DNA from 3 places in the Ruegeria sp. CH8 genome. Region 2 is predicted to be linked to each of the others. Evidence: riboswitches for the same ligand, from Rfam matches in the RefSeq annotation. Region 2 holds a riboswitch; each other region holds the start of a gene.
What was found. Region 2 has a riboswitch for cobalamin ahead of ACR0ER_RS07205 (DUF1636 family protein). Riboswitches for the same ligand answer to the same signal wherever they lie in the genome.
Positions count from the first base shown of each region.

Region 1: another riboswitch for cobalamin. It lies ahead of ACR0ER_RS04055 (DUF1636 family protein); the one in region 2 lies ahead of ACR0ER_RS07205 (DUF1636 family protein).
Region 3: another riboswitch for cobalamin. It lies ahead of ACR0ER_RS21370 (hypothetical protein); the one in region 2 lies ahead of ACR0ER_RS07205 (DUF1636 family protein).

Region 1 is NZ_JBQFQR010000003.1:66,281-70,685, reverse strand. Features, by position in the region: gene ACR0ER_RS04070 (hypothetical protein) at 1-27, shown strand, start outside; gene ACR0ER_RS04065 (NAD(P)-dependent oxidoreductase) at 280-1,236, opposite strand; gene ACR0ER_RS04060 (LysR substrate-binding domain-containing protein) at 1,341-2,216, shown strand; cobalamin riboswitch at 2,289-2,497, shown strand; gene ACR0ER_RS04055 (DUF1636 family protein) at 2,592-2,972, shown strand; gene cobW (cobalamin biosynthesis protein CobW) at 2,969-4,024, shown strand; gene cobN (cobaltochelatase subunit CobN) at 4,028-4,405, shown strand, end outside.
Region 2 is NZ_JBQFQR010000005.1:76,055-80,459, forward strand. Features, by position in the region: gene ACR0ER_RS07190 (FecCD family ABC transporter permease) at 219-1,232, opposite strand; gene ACR0ER_RS07195 (ABC transporter substrate-binding protein) at 1,234-2,181, opposite strand; gene ACR0ER_RS07200 (ABC transporter ATP-binding protein) at 2,201-2,986, opposite strand; gene ACR0ER_RS07205 (DUF1636 family protein) at 2,983-3,339, opposite strand; cobalamin riboswitch at 3,434-3,633, opposite strand; gene ACR0ER_RS07210 (DUF3299 domain-containing protein) at 3,774-4,405, shown strand, end outside.
Region 3 is NZ_JBQFQR010000025.1:47,661-52,065, forward strand. Features, by position in the region: gene ACR0ER_RS21350 (5'-nucleotidase C-terminal domain-containing protein) at 1-1,700, shown strand, start outside; RNA gene ffs (signal recognition particle sRNA small type) at 1,740-1,838, shown strand; gene ACR0ER_RS21360 (alpha/beta hydrolase family protein) at 1,869-2,726, opposite strand; cobalamin riboswitch at 2,868-3,088, shown strand; gene ACR0ER_RS21365 (hypothetical protein) at 3,046-3,174, shown strand; gene ACR0ER_RS21370 (hypothetical protein) at 3,171-3,578, shown strand; gene ACR0ER_RS21375 (protein-tyrosine phosphatase family protein) at 3,580-4,083, opposite strand; gene ACR0ER_RS21380 (DNA polymerase III subunit gamma/tau) at 4,215-4,405, shown strand, end outside.

The sequences.
Region 1 (4,405 bases), on a different contig from region 2:
TACATTGAGGCGTCAAAATCTGAATGAGCTAAGCTGTGGTGAACTATTACTGTTGCTTCAATCGACTACGCTAGCGTTTGCCACACATTAGTGATGGAGAAAAAGAAGGGCAGCGCTCAGCGCCGCCCTAAGCATCTGCATAACGCCGGGCAGAGAAACACATGCTAACCAAGACCTCGATATCCATAAAAATTTCGTTGCCTACAGAACAATAGCAAGTCCGACACTCGCCTCCACTTCTCTGATTTGGTTGCTGGTTTCGAACCTGCGTTCAGTGCATCATTCAGCCCGCCTGCCCTGAGGGACGACTTCGTAGCCTGGTTCTTCCGGCTCGTCGTCCAGCATCTCTGTCGGGAAGCCGGGGGCTGTGATGTTCAGGCCAGTGGCCTCTTCTAGCCGCTTGATAATGTTCGGTGACAGTTCGCGCTCTCCGAATCGTGCAATTCCATCGTCGAAGATTTTGATCATCACCGGATTGATTTCCAACGGTACTCCGGCGCGGTCGGCGACGTCCTGGAACAGGCCGATATCCTTTTTCACCAAATCCATTGTGAACGAGATATCGCGAGACCCGTTCAGGATGACCTGGCTTTCGGTTTCATGCACAAACGAAGTGCCGGACGAGATTTTGATCGCCTCATAAGTGGTGTTGAGGTCCATCCCGGCGGCCTTGGCAGTAACCAGTGCCTCAGCGCAGGTGATCAGGTTGGCGGTGGCTAGGTAATTTGTCAGCACCTTCAGAACAGAGGCCGTGCCCAGTTCTCCGGTATGCAGAACGCGTCTACCCATCGTGGTCAGAAACGGCAGAATCCGCTCGAATGTCGCGCGGTCGCAGCCTGCAAAGATCGAGATATTGCCGGTTGCCGCCCGATGGCAGCCGCCGGACACGGGGCAATCGACGGCGGCCCCGCCACGTTCAATCACCATCGCCCCCAGACGCTTGACCTCTGCCTGGTCCGTGGTCGACATCTCCATCCAGATTTTGCCGGGACCGACCTCAGGCAGCATCTGTTGCATTACAGCATCCGAGGCGGCGGGGGACGGCAAACAGGTGATGACCGCATCGCAATCCCGCATCATCTGCGCCGGGTTTTCGGCAGCTTTAGCCCCTTGGGTCACGAACTGTGTCACCAATTCGGGGTTTAGGTCGTGGACCGTCAGGTCAATTCCGTTGCGCAACAACGAGCCGGACAGTTTACCACCGACATTTCCCAGACCGATAAATCCAACTTTCATGTTTCCCTCCCGAAAGTCGCTGTTTGCGTAAAGCATCGCTGTTGCTTGGCCGAAGCGGAAATGAATAATAAAGCGCATTATGGTCAAAAATTTTTGGTGATAGTATGGATCGCCTTCCAAACCCAGCTTGGTTACGCAGCTTTGAATCCGCAGCGCGCCATCTGAATTTCACCACCACCGCGCAGGAACTTGGCCTGACGCAGACGGCGGTTTCATTGCATATTCGGTCCCTTGAGGCCGAGTTGGGGCAAAAGCTGTTCACCCGAAACGCGCGCCGGCTGGAGCTAACCGAGCTAGGGCAGTCCTATTCCCTGACGGTGCGGCGGGCGCTTTCAGATATTGCCCTGTCCACCAACAGCCTGTTTGGCCCTGCTTCGCGTCAGACCCTGACGATCCGGGCAGCGATTTCGACCGCGACCTATTGGGTAGCTGCCGAACTGCCGGACTTCTCCGCACGGCATCCGGACATCCCGGTTCGTCTGGTCTCGCACATTTGGAACGACAGCGGGACGCCCGGTGATGTGGACGTGGAAATCCGGCTGGGTTATGGCGACTGGCCGGGGGTTCGGTCCGAAAAGCTCACCGATGAAAAGCTGGTTCCGATCTGTCGAGCCGGAGACCGTTCGCCAAAACTGACAAATGGGCCGCTGATTCACATCCTTGGATACGAGGATAATTGGGCGCGGTATTTTCAAGCCATCTGCACTGCGCCCCCCGATCAACCGCCCCGGCATTCAGTGGATACAACGGTGGCGGCGCTGCAACTTGTGATGGCTGGTGCTGGATACGCTACTATCTTGGAACGGTTTGCCAAAAACGCAATTCGGCAGGGTGCGCCGATTGCAATTGCGGGTCCGGCGATTCCTTTCGCCCTGTCGCATTATCTGGTCAGTGCTCAACAGTCTGTGCAACCCACTGCGGCGGCGGGGTTGTTCTGTGCCTGGCTACGGGCCCGGCTGGCAGCGGATGCCGCTGATTGACATAGGCTGGTCGCTTTTCTGATCCTTGCGCTTTCTCACTGCGTCTCGCGCTTGACAAGGCCCCTGCCCGTGCCGCATGTCGCTTGCGTTGGTGTCCATCTTCGGATGGATGAAAAGGGAATGCGTCAGCGGTCATCCGTCAAACGCAGCCGCCCCCGCGACCGTGACCGGAGAGGGTGCCCAAAGCCACTGGCCTAATAGGCCGGGAAGGCGGGACATCCGGCAGAGGCCCACCTCTGACATCCGCAAGCCGGGAGACCTGCCAGCACCCGAAGATGAAACCGGGCGGGGTGTTCCGGTGTCGGGTCCATGTCGCAACACGTGGCCCGCATGAAACCCCGTCCCCCGCGATGAGGATTTGGGGGGATGAGAGACATGACCGAGACCGCACCAGTCGAGCTGCTGGTCTGTACCACGTGCCGCCGCGGCCTGCCCGTCGAGGACGACGCGCAACGGCCCGGCACATTACTGCATAAAGCGTTGGAACAGGCCGATCTGCCTGAGGGCATCACACTGAATGCCGTGGAATGCCTGTCGAACTGTGATGAGGGCTGTTCCATCGTTTTGCGAGGCGGGCCGGATCGCTGGACATTTGTCTACGAGCACCTCAACGAAAACGACCATGTCGAGACCATCGTGGAAGGTGCCACCAAGTACCTCGCGACCGAAGACGGCTTAGTCAAATGGCGCGAACGCCCCGAACATTTCCGCAAAAACTGTGCGGCCCGTATTCCCCCGATTGGAGCCCTGAAATGAGCAACCTCGAGAAACTCCCCGTCACTGTGATCACCGGCTTTCTGGGCTCGGGCAAGACCACTCTGGTCAAGCACCTGATGCAGAATCCGCAGGGCAAGCGTCTGGCCGTTGTGGTCAACGAGTTCGGCGACGTTGGCGTCGATGGCGAAATCCTGAAATCCTGCGCCATTCCTGACTGCCCTGCCGAAAACATCATGGAGCTGGCAAACGGCTGCATCTGCTGCACCGTGGCCGATGACTTCATTCCGACTATCGAAGCGCTGATGGCTCTGGAACCGCGCCCCGATCACATCCTGATCGAAACCTCCGGCCTCGCCCTGCCCAAGCCGCTGCTGAAGGCCTTCGATTGGCCCGATATCCGGTCCAAGATCACCGTGGACGGTGTGATCGCTCTGGCCGATGCCGAGGCCGTCGCGGCCGGACGTTTCGCCCCGAATGTCGAGGCCGTGGATGCCCAGCGCTTGGCCGATGACTCGATCGACCACGAAACGCCCCTGTCCGAAGTGTTCGAGGATCAGATCTCTTGCGCCGACATCATCCTGCTGACCAAGCCCGATCTGGCTGGCCCCGAAGGCGTGGCCAAAGCCAAAGAGATCATCGCTGCCGAAGCTCCACGTACCCTGCCTGTCGTCGAAGTCGCCGAAGGTGCCGTGGACGTGCGCGTCGTTCTTGGTCTGGAAGCTGCTGCCGAAGACGACATGGACGCCCGTCCGTCACATCACGACGGCCACCACGATCACGAGCATGACGATTTCGAAAGCATCATCGTCGAACTGCCCGAACAAACCGACCCCGCCGATCTGGTCGCCAAGATCGAACGTCTGGCAATTGAGATGAACATCCTGCGCGTTAAAGGATATGCCGCTGTTCAGGGCAAACCGATGCGCTTGCTGGTGCAATCCGTTGGGGCCCGCGTCCGTCACCAATACGACCGCCCGTGGGAGCCCGGTGAAGAGCGTCGCTCGCGTCTGGTCGTGATCGCCGAGCATGACGACATCAAAGAGGCCGCGATCCGCGATATCTTGGTGGGTGTGACCGAGGCCGCCGAATAAACCATGCATGTCGTCTTCCGCGAAAGCCACGGGTTAGAAGAAACCGAAACCCCGACCGATCTGGGCCAGAGCCCGGCGGATCTGGTGGTGCTGTCCTTTTCCGACAGCGACCTTGGCGCTTTCGCGGCGGGCTGGCATCGCGGTGGCGGCCCCGAGGGGCGGATGCCCACGATGCGTCTGGCCAACCTGACCGCGCTGAAGCACCCTCTGTCCGTCGATACTTACGTGGAACAGACGCTGGAGGGCGCAAAGGGCATCCTGATCCGCCTGATCGGTGGTGTTCCTTACTGGTCCTACGGTCTGCAGCAGGTTCTGGCTCTGGCGCAGGCCAAGGGGATTGCTTTGGCCGTCCTGCCTGCCGACGGCCGCGAGGACACGCGG
Region 2 (4,405 bases):
GCAGGTAATTGGTTCTTGTGTTTCATGTGACAGCGATGTCCCTGACGCTCTCAGGCAGTGCGCATTTGAAAATTTCATACTTTTCAATGATTTCGATCAACGACTAGGGTCATTTGGACAATTTGCGTTCTGCGTCCTTTGATCTCCATAAAGTCACACACAAATAGAAGTCGTGAGTGGATTCCGCGACGCTGGACTGAATTGCGATGAAGTCGGAGTTAGTGTCGGGCCTTCGCTGTTCTGAACAGCAGCAAAAACACAAAGACTGAGCCAATCGAGGTTGTTACGATTCCTACCGGTAACTCCTGCGGTGCCAGCAGAAGCCTGCTGATTATGTCCGAGCCTGTCAGAAGCGCTGCGCCGACGATTGCGGCGGTTGGCAACAACCGGTTGTGTAGCGGTCCGGCGATGCCTCGGGCAATATGAGGCACCATCAGGCCGACAAAGCCGATCACCCCGGCGACCGAGACGAAGACTGCGGTCGCAAGGGCCGCAACAAAGAACATGCTGAACCGCAGCCCTCGCACAGGTACGCCCAGCGTTGAGGCGGTTAGATCCCCGGTCAGCAGGGCGTCCAGCCAGCGGCTGCGATACAGCGAATAAGACAGGATCAGCAGCAGGCCGACGCAGACCAGTGGGAAGGTCTCCCACCGGGCCAAACCCAACCCGCCCAGCATCCAGAAGATCACCGAATGAGCGGCACGGCTGTCGCCAGCGAAAATCAGATAATTGGTGATGGCCGAGAACAGGAAGGAAACCGCCAGACCGGCCAGAATTAGTTTTTCAGGCGCGCTTGTGCGCAAGGCATGCACCAGCGCCAGCACGATACCGGACGCCACAAGGCCACCGCAGAACGCCGCCAGTGGCAAAGTCCAGAAACCCAGAATATCGCCGGTCACGGTTATGACGAAAACCGCTCCGGCCGCCGCGCCCGAGGACAGGCCGAACAGGAAGGGGTCGGCCAGATCGTTGCGGGTGGTGGTCTGTAGAACGACGCCGACAAGGCCAAGCCCGGCGCCGATGACGGCCGCGAACAGAGCACGGGGCAAACGTAGATCGAACACGATCCGGTGCAGTGCGGACATATCTCCGTCCGCCAGACCAGTACCCAGCAACACCGCATCAAACGCATCCCGCGCGGGGATGGGTGTGGTGCCGTAGACGGTCGAAATCAGCAAGAGGGCGGCCAGAATGACCGCCCCCAAAATCAGAACCAGGCCCAATCGGCCCATATCAGTTGATGCCCGGGTGCATGGCTTGGGCCATTTTCGAGATCGCCTCGATGTTCGCTGGTCCGGGGGTCAGTTCCTCGTACCGTAGGCCGATCCAGCGTTCGTTCTTGACCGCATCGGTCTGCGACATCACCGGGTGTTCCTGAAGGAACTTGAACGTATCCTCCGCGCCATTGCCGGTTTGATAGTCCAGCAGCACCAGGAATTCCGGGTTTGCGGCAGCGACGGCCTCCCACGAAGTGCGGCCCCAGCTGGTTTCCATATCATGGGTAACGTTCTCGCCGCCCGCAGCCGCGATCATCGCGTCGGGGATAGCGAATTTGCCCGCGGTGAAGGGCGCGTCGGCCGGGCCATCCAGCAGGAACACACGGGGTTTCGGCAGTTCGGCGGTTTGCGCTTCGATGGCTGCCAGTTCCTCTTTCCAGCCATCGACCAGTTCTTCTGCCTTGTCTTCGACATGCATCACTTTGCCCAGACGCAGCACGTCGTCAAACAGCAGATCCATGCTGGCCTGGGGGCGATCCTTGTCCAGATGCACGCAGCTTTCAGTCAGAATCATAGTCTTGATGCCAAAAGGCTCCAGCGTGTCGGGCGTGACGTCGCCACCGGGCTTCATGCCATAATACCAACCGGCAAAGAACAGGTCGGGTTCAACCGCGACAAGGTTTTCAACGGTCGGATATTTCGGCGCAAGCTCGGGGATGTCACCGCGCAGGGTGTCGAATTCCGGACTGGTTTTGTACCAGCCGGTGATGCCGGTCAGACCCACGATCTTGTCTTGTAGACCCAGCACAAAGGCCATGTCGGTCATGTTCATGTCATGCACGACCAGCCGTTCGGGTTGGGTCTCAAAAACCAGCGGCGCGCCGCAATTGTCGACCGTCACCTCATGCGCAAAGGCGCCGCCTGCCACGGCGGTGATCAGGGCCGCAGACCAGATTTGCTTCATTGGGGGAGTTTCCTTAACTTTAGTTTGAGACGGGAGTTCTTCGGATATCCAGCGCCGGGATCACCCGGCCTTCGTGCTGGAAACACAGGTAATCAACGCCGAACGTGTCGCGTACATGCGCGGGTGTCAGCACCTCGGCCACAGGGCCGAAACTGGTCAGGCGTGTGGATTTCATCAGCGCCACATGGGTGGCGAATTCGGGTATCATGACGAGGTCATGCACGATCATGACCACGGTGATGCCAAGCTCGGCCACCAGCGACAGCATCCGCCCCTTGGCATCCGGGTCCAGATGATTGGTGGGCTCATCCAGGAATAGCAGCGACGGGTTCTGCGCTAGTGCCCGGGCGATGTGCGCCCTCTGACGCTCACCGCCGGACAGCAGGGCCATCCGTTTGCCTGCCAGTGCGGTCAGCCCGGTCAGGTCCAGTATCCGATCCAGCTCGGCCGCGTGGGCGTCGGCAGATCGGTCGGACCGGATCGGAATCTGACCCAGGGCAACATAATCCCGCAGCAGCAGACGACCGTCCGGGAATTCCTGCTGGCTGACAACGGCGATCATGCGGGCGCGCTCGGATGCGGACATCTGTTTCAGGCTGCGCCCGTTGACCAGAACATCGCCCAGAACCAGTTCGGCCGCGCCGCAGAGCAGGTTCAGAAGTGTGGTCTTCCCGGCCCCGTTCGGTCCGGCAATGGCCAGGATTGCGCCCCTGTCCAGTTCAAACGATGCACCCTGCAGCAAAACATCGCCGTTGAGCGCGTAGTATTCGAGGTCACGCGCGACCAGAAACGCAGGGTCCGTCATGAGCGCTCCTCCACGTTCAACCTTGGCATGCGGGCCAGGGTCTTGTTGAGCAAGGCACGCGGACGGTCTGTGGCATTTGTCCAGCCGTCGCCACTGGCGTGGAATTGCCGCGCGAAATCGGCCAGAGCGTCGACATCTTGCGAGGTTTGGATATCCCCAAACAAGTATTGTGCTTTGCCAACAGCCTGAAAGCCGACGGTTATGGGCCGGTCACAACCTGCCATGCACGACACCGAATGTACGGAGTAGCCACAGGGCAGTCGATCTGTCAGTGCCTTTTGGATTAAACGCGCCGCGTCCGAACCTTTGCAGGTTTCACAAATCAGCAGGCAGTGTTCGGGAGTGTTTGCCATTACCCGCTCCGTCTATTGCCGAGGCGAGTTTATTGCAATGTAATAACGTAACGATTTCGTCACTTTGCCTCCTTCCAGGACGCCCCGCCCCGGGTTGGTTGAATTCGAGATGGCAGGTCTCCTGACTTGCGGGTCATCGCTTTGCCGACCTTCCCAGCCTTGCGGCCAGTGGTGTTTTGGCATTGCTCACCGCTTACAGTTGCGGGGGCAGTTACGGAGTTGGTGCCAGTTGGCGGACCTCACCGTATTCCCTTTTCATCCCCAATACGGGGAACCATCGCCAGAATGACTGCCCGAGATCGCCCAATGCGTCAATATAAAATTTTTTGTTCCTTTGTTGACCGGTAAGTCCTGAAGTAGGGCGCGCGCTCTGCGATGGACGGTTTCGACAAAAACCCACTGGAATGAGCCCGGCAGAGCGGTAGAATCCGATCATGCGATATTGGTTTCCTCTTATGACGATTCTGGCACTGGCCCTGTGCGGTCCATACGCAATGGCGGCCCCGGGGGCTGCACTGGAATGGTCCGACTTGCCCGACCCGTCTGCGCAGGTATTCGAAGATCCGTATCGCGATCTCAGTCCGGAACAGTTTGACGATGTGCTTTTCGTTGTGCGTCTGCGGGGCAGGCTGCAGCAAGATGTAGGCAGTGTCGAAGAACGTCTTAAGTGGCAAGAACTTCTGGTTGAGACAGAAGGGGCTTTGGAAGGGGACGGAATCGATGTCGACTGGTTGCTGGAGCAGCGACATGTCGTGGCCCAACGCCGAAAGCGCGCCGGTACAGCGGGAAACCCTAAATTCGATAATCAAACAGTGACATTGGCGGGTTTTGCCATTCCGGCCCCGCCCGATGCGGACGGGCGCTCCATAGCCTATTTGGTGCCTCAGCGCGGTATGTGCAGTCACCTTCCTCCGCCGCCGCCCAATCAGATGATACGGGTGCGGCTGAACGGTGACTGGGCACCCAGCTATTACCACGAACCCGTACGTTTGACCGGAAAGCTGGTCGTCGACCCATCGGAACAAAGCATGATGGTTGTCGATGGTTTTATGCCGATGCGCGCAAC
Region 3 (4,405 bases), on a different contig from region 2:
CCCTTGTTTTGCTGTTCGATAGCGGAGATTCCTTGCAAGGTACTCCGATCGGGGAATGGGCGGTTGAACGGTCCAATGCGCCGCATATCCTGATGCGGGCCTTTGATAGTCTGGGCTATGACGCCATAGGTTTAGGCAACCATGATTTCGACTTTGGACTGGAAGTTCTGGATCATGTTCTGGCCGACTCACCCTGCCCGGTGGTGTGCAGCAACGTACACCTACAGGATGCTGATCCTTTGTGGCAAAGCCGCGCGATCCTGACACGCCCGGTCCGCTCCCATGACCAACAGGCCTCTCTCAAGATCGGTGTTTTCTCGGTTCTTCCACCGCAAACCGCCCAATGGGAGGCTCACCGACTTCAGAACAAGGTCATCATAGACGACATCCTGACCTGTGCGGGCAGAATGGTGCAGGACTTGCAGGCGGAAAACTGCGATCTGATCATTGTCCTCGCACACACAGGATTGGGGTCACCCAATGCGGAACCTGATATGGAAAACGCGATCATACCCATGGCCGCCAATGACGGAATCGACGCCCTGATCGCCGGACATTCCCACCTGACGCTGCCCGGCCCCGCACATGAGGGGCTGGATCATGTTGATGCCGCCCTGGGAAGGGTACATGGGAAGCCGGTGGTCATGCCGGGTGCGGCAGGGACAAATCTGGGGTTAATTGATCTGAAACTCCAAAAGGCGAATGACGGCAAGTGGACAATTCAGGACCAAAGCACCGAATTACGCTCGGTTTGCCCGACCCAGCTTGACGGCACGGTAGAGCCGGTTTTGGAAGACCCCGATTTATTCAACCTATTCGCCAAAGGCCATTCGGAAACCCGAAACCGCACGGCACAACCGGTGGGGCGGACCAACCAGCATCTTCACAGCTATTTCAGCTTTTGCGCTCCGGATAGAGGGCTTGTTCTTGCCGCAGCGGCGCAGGCGGCGGCCCTGCGCTTGTATTTGCAGGGAACGCCCATGGCAGAGCTGCCCCTTCTGTCCGCGGTGGCCCCTTCAAAATTCGGAGGGCGCGCCGGGCCACGTTTTTATACAGATGTACCTCTCGGTCAGGTGTTCCTGCGCCACATCAGTGATCTGTACATATTTCCCAACGAATTACAGGCCTTTGTCGTCGATGGCGCGCAAATCGGCGATTGGCTCGAAATGTCGGCAGGCGTATTGAACCAGATAAAACCAGAGTGTGAAACCGATCTGGTCGATCCAAGTCGCGCAGGGCATAATTTCGATGTTCTGCAGGGGCTGAACTATCAGATCGACCTATCGCAGCCTGCGCGCTTTGACGCTGCCGGTCATCTGACCAACCCCGCACATCGCCGCATTCGCGATATCCGATTCGAGGGGTATCCTGTGGCCTCTGATCAACGCTTTGTTGTCGCCCTCAACAACTATCGCGCCAATGGGGGAGGGCATTTCCCTTTCATCGACCGGGCCAAGCCGATCCCGCTGCCTGCCCGACCCGTCCAGCAGATTCTGCAGGACTATGTCTCGGGCATTCTGCCCCGGGACCCGTTGGAAAATGCGCCCCACCCCTTTCACTTTACACCACTGCCCGGGGCGATAGCTTTGCTCAGAACCGGTTCGAAAGCCTGGGATCACCTGTCCGAGCTTGAGGGATACAACCCTCAGCTGGTCGGTGAAGAAGATGCAGGCTTTTTGCTGATCCGTTTGGCGCTCTGACGGGTTGTCTTTTCCGCGCCTGTTGCCTATATCGACCGTTGAGAGGTTGGCGCGGGCGAGCGCCTCGCCAACCTGGTCAGGTCCGGAAGGAAGCAGCCACAACGAGCCCCGCTTGGGTCGATGTCCAACCTCTCACTTCTTCCCAATTGAGAATGTAGACCGGCAGCGTCATGCGATCAGCCGGGGCCACAGGGTGGCGTTGCGACGGGCGAAGGCACCGATATGGCCAACTTCCGAAAGACCGAACTCATCGGGTGATAAAAGGTGGCGGCGTGCATGCGGCCCGTACAGATCAGCCAACCGCCAAACCGCTGCGGGCGGGACAAGATCGTCATCTTCGAAAGTGAACAGATCCACGGGCGTCTCTGACTGCGCCCAGCGGGCCTCGGGCAGGCTTACCCCAATCTCGGGCAGGTAGTTGCGCGGCGCGGTGCACCACCGCCGCCACTGCCAATAGACACTTGCGGGCAGGTTTGCCCCGAATCCCAGCGCCTTGCCAGGAAGATATCCCAGGGTTTTCACCGCCAAGGGCGCGTGGCCGTACCAAAACAGCAAAGCCAGCGCCCGATAGGGCCAGGGGTGATCCGACACCGTCACCGGGCCGGCGCAGACACAAATCATGCGATCGATCTGATCGATATCCGGCTGAATTGGCCCCAGCATTCCGCCCACGGAATGGCCTATGCTCCACTGCTGCGCGTCAGGGAACCTGCGGCGCATCTCCGCCCGGGCCGCAGGCATGTCGATCAAAGCCCAGTCGGCCATCTTGACCCGCGATGCTTTCAGCGATCCGTTCAGAGAATGGCCAAAATCGCTGTAGTCATAGGTCAGGCAGGCCATCCCCTGTTCGGCAGCCAGCCAGCGGGCAAAATGCTGATAGTAATCTCTCGGCACACCGGTCGCGCTGTGAATGGCCACCGCCACCCGTGGCGCAGATGCTGGCAGATACAGGCGCGCAGACAAGGTGCCTGTGCCGGACGGAAACTGGAAATCTTCGGTCGATACGGTCTGTGTAGTGTCCAGCATGGTACGGGCTCCGGGCATTGAACCGATTAGTTCACTTTCTACAGTCCGCCGTGTTTGCCGTCACAAGTCAACAGTGGCCGTGCATGACCACACGTCCACTTGACCGTGCAAATTGCCCACTTGACTCGGGCCGCCCACACCCGCTAGCGATGACGCGATGGTTCTCGACCCCGATCGCGGGGCGGGATGAAAAGGGAACACGGTGCGGTTCTGCCTGGCTATGCCAGAATGAACCAAGGCCGCGACTGCCCCCGCAACTGTAAGCGGTGAGCAATGCCGAAACACCACTGGCCGAAAGGCTGGGAAGGTCGGCAAAGCGATGACCCGCAAGTCAGGAGACCTGCCATCAAAGCAAAACCGAAACTCGGGCGGGGTGTCCGGGCAGGTCGTCAGCACGCTGTCACACCTGTTCTATGCCCCCGTCCTGCGCGCGGAGGGCGCATCATGATCTGGAAGACCAAAACACACGAATTTTCGGCCACCGTATGCCAACGCACCGGCAAGACCTGCCCGGCACTGGCACAGGTCGCGCGTGTCATCACACAGGCGATTGAGACCGCCGCACCTGCCACAACACCAGATTTTCAGGTCGAAGGCAGCAGCGAACTGAGCCATTGCCCCGAAGGCTGCACCGCCCGTTTTCGTGCGCGACAGGATCAGATTCGGGTCTATTGCGGCGCGGAGCCAGATGTCTCTACCGATTCTCTTGATAGTTATGCAGACATGATGTTCACGGATACGTTCAGCTCTCTGCCCGCAGATGTCCTAGCTCACTCGCCCTGTGCGATGCTCGAAGTTTCGACACTGGCACCGAACTCAGTTGCGCAACCGGATCAGCACGCGGCGCTCTGAGTTAGCTGTCCCGTCGGGTGCTGGTCGCCTGCGCAGCCCATGCCAACTGGCCGTCGGTCTCGACGGCACAGGGCCGCACGGCGCGCAGGCGTTTTAGCGCTGCCTCAGGGCGTTCGCCATGTTCGACCATAAGGCGCAAGGCGACCATACCGGACCGACCGCAACCACCCCGGCAATGTACCAGCACGCGGCCAGCACGGGCCAGAGCCTGTGCCGCCGCTGCGCTGACTTCGGGCCATGCGGCCTGGATCTCAGGCGGCGGCGCGCCAAAATCTGCGACCGGCAGATGCGCCCAACCGATTGCCGCGGCGCGTAGGTCATCACCAAACCCGGCGGCACCCTCCTGCAACATCTCGCTCTCGGTGGTCATGGAAATCACCAGATCAGGCTGCCAATCGCGAATTAAGCCAATATCCTGCAGGTAGTTACCGGCACGCCCCGGCAATGGTGACAGGGCTACCATACCGTTCCCCACCTGCACGGGATGAATTGCAAACAGTCTCACCAGATGCCCCCTCTTGATACGCGCTTACGGTACATAAACTGCGACGCAAACGGAAATTCGCCAATGGGGATGTGGACGCGGGCGGCGGGGGTCTCTACGCTGCATCGGAACCCGAATCCGACAGAGCAGACATGAACGACACGCCCAGCCCCGCCTATCAGGTTCTTGCCCGCAAATACCGCCCCGAAACCTTTGCCGACCTTGTGGGTCAGGACGCGATGGTGCGCACGCTGAAAAACGCGTTCGAGGCTGACCGGATCGCGCAGGCCTTCATCATGACCGGCATTCGCGGCACCGGCAAAACCACCACGGCGCGGATCAT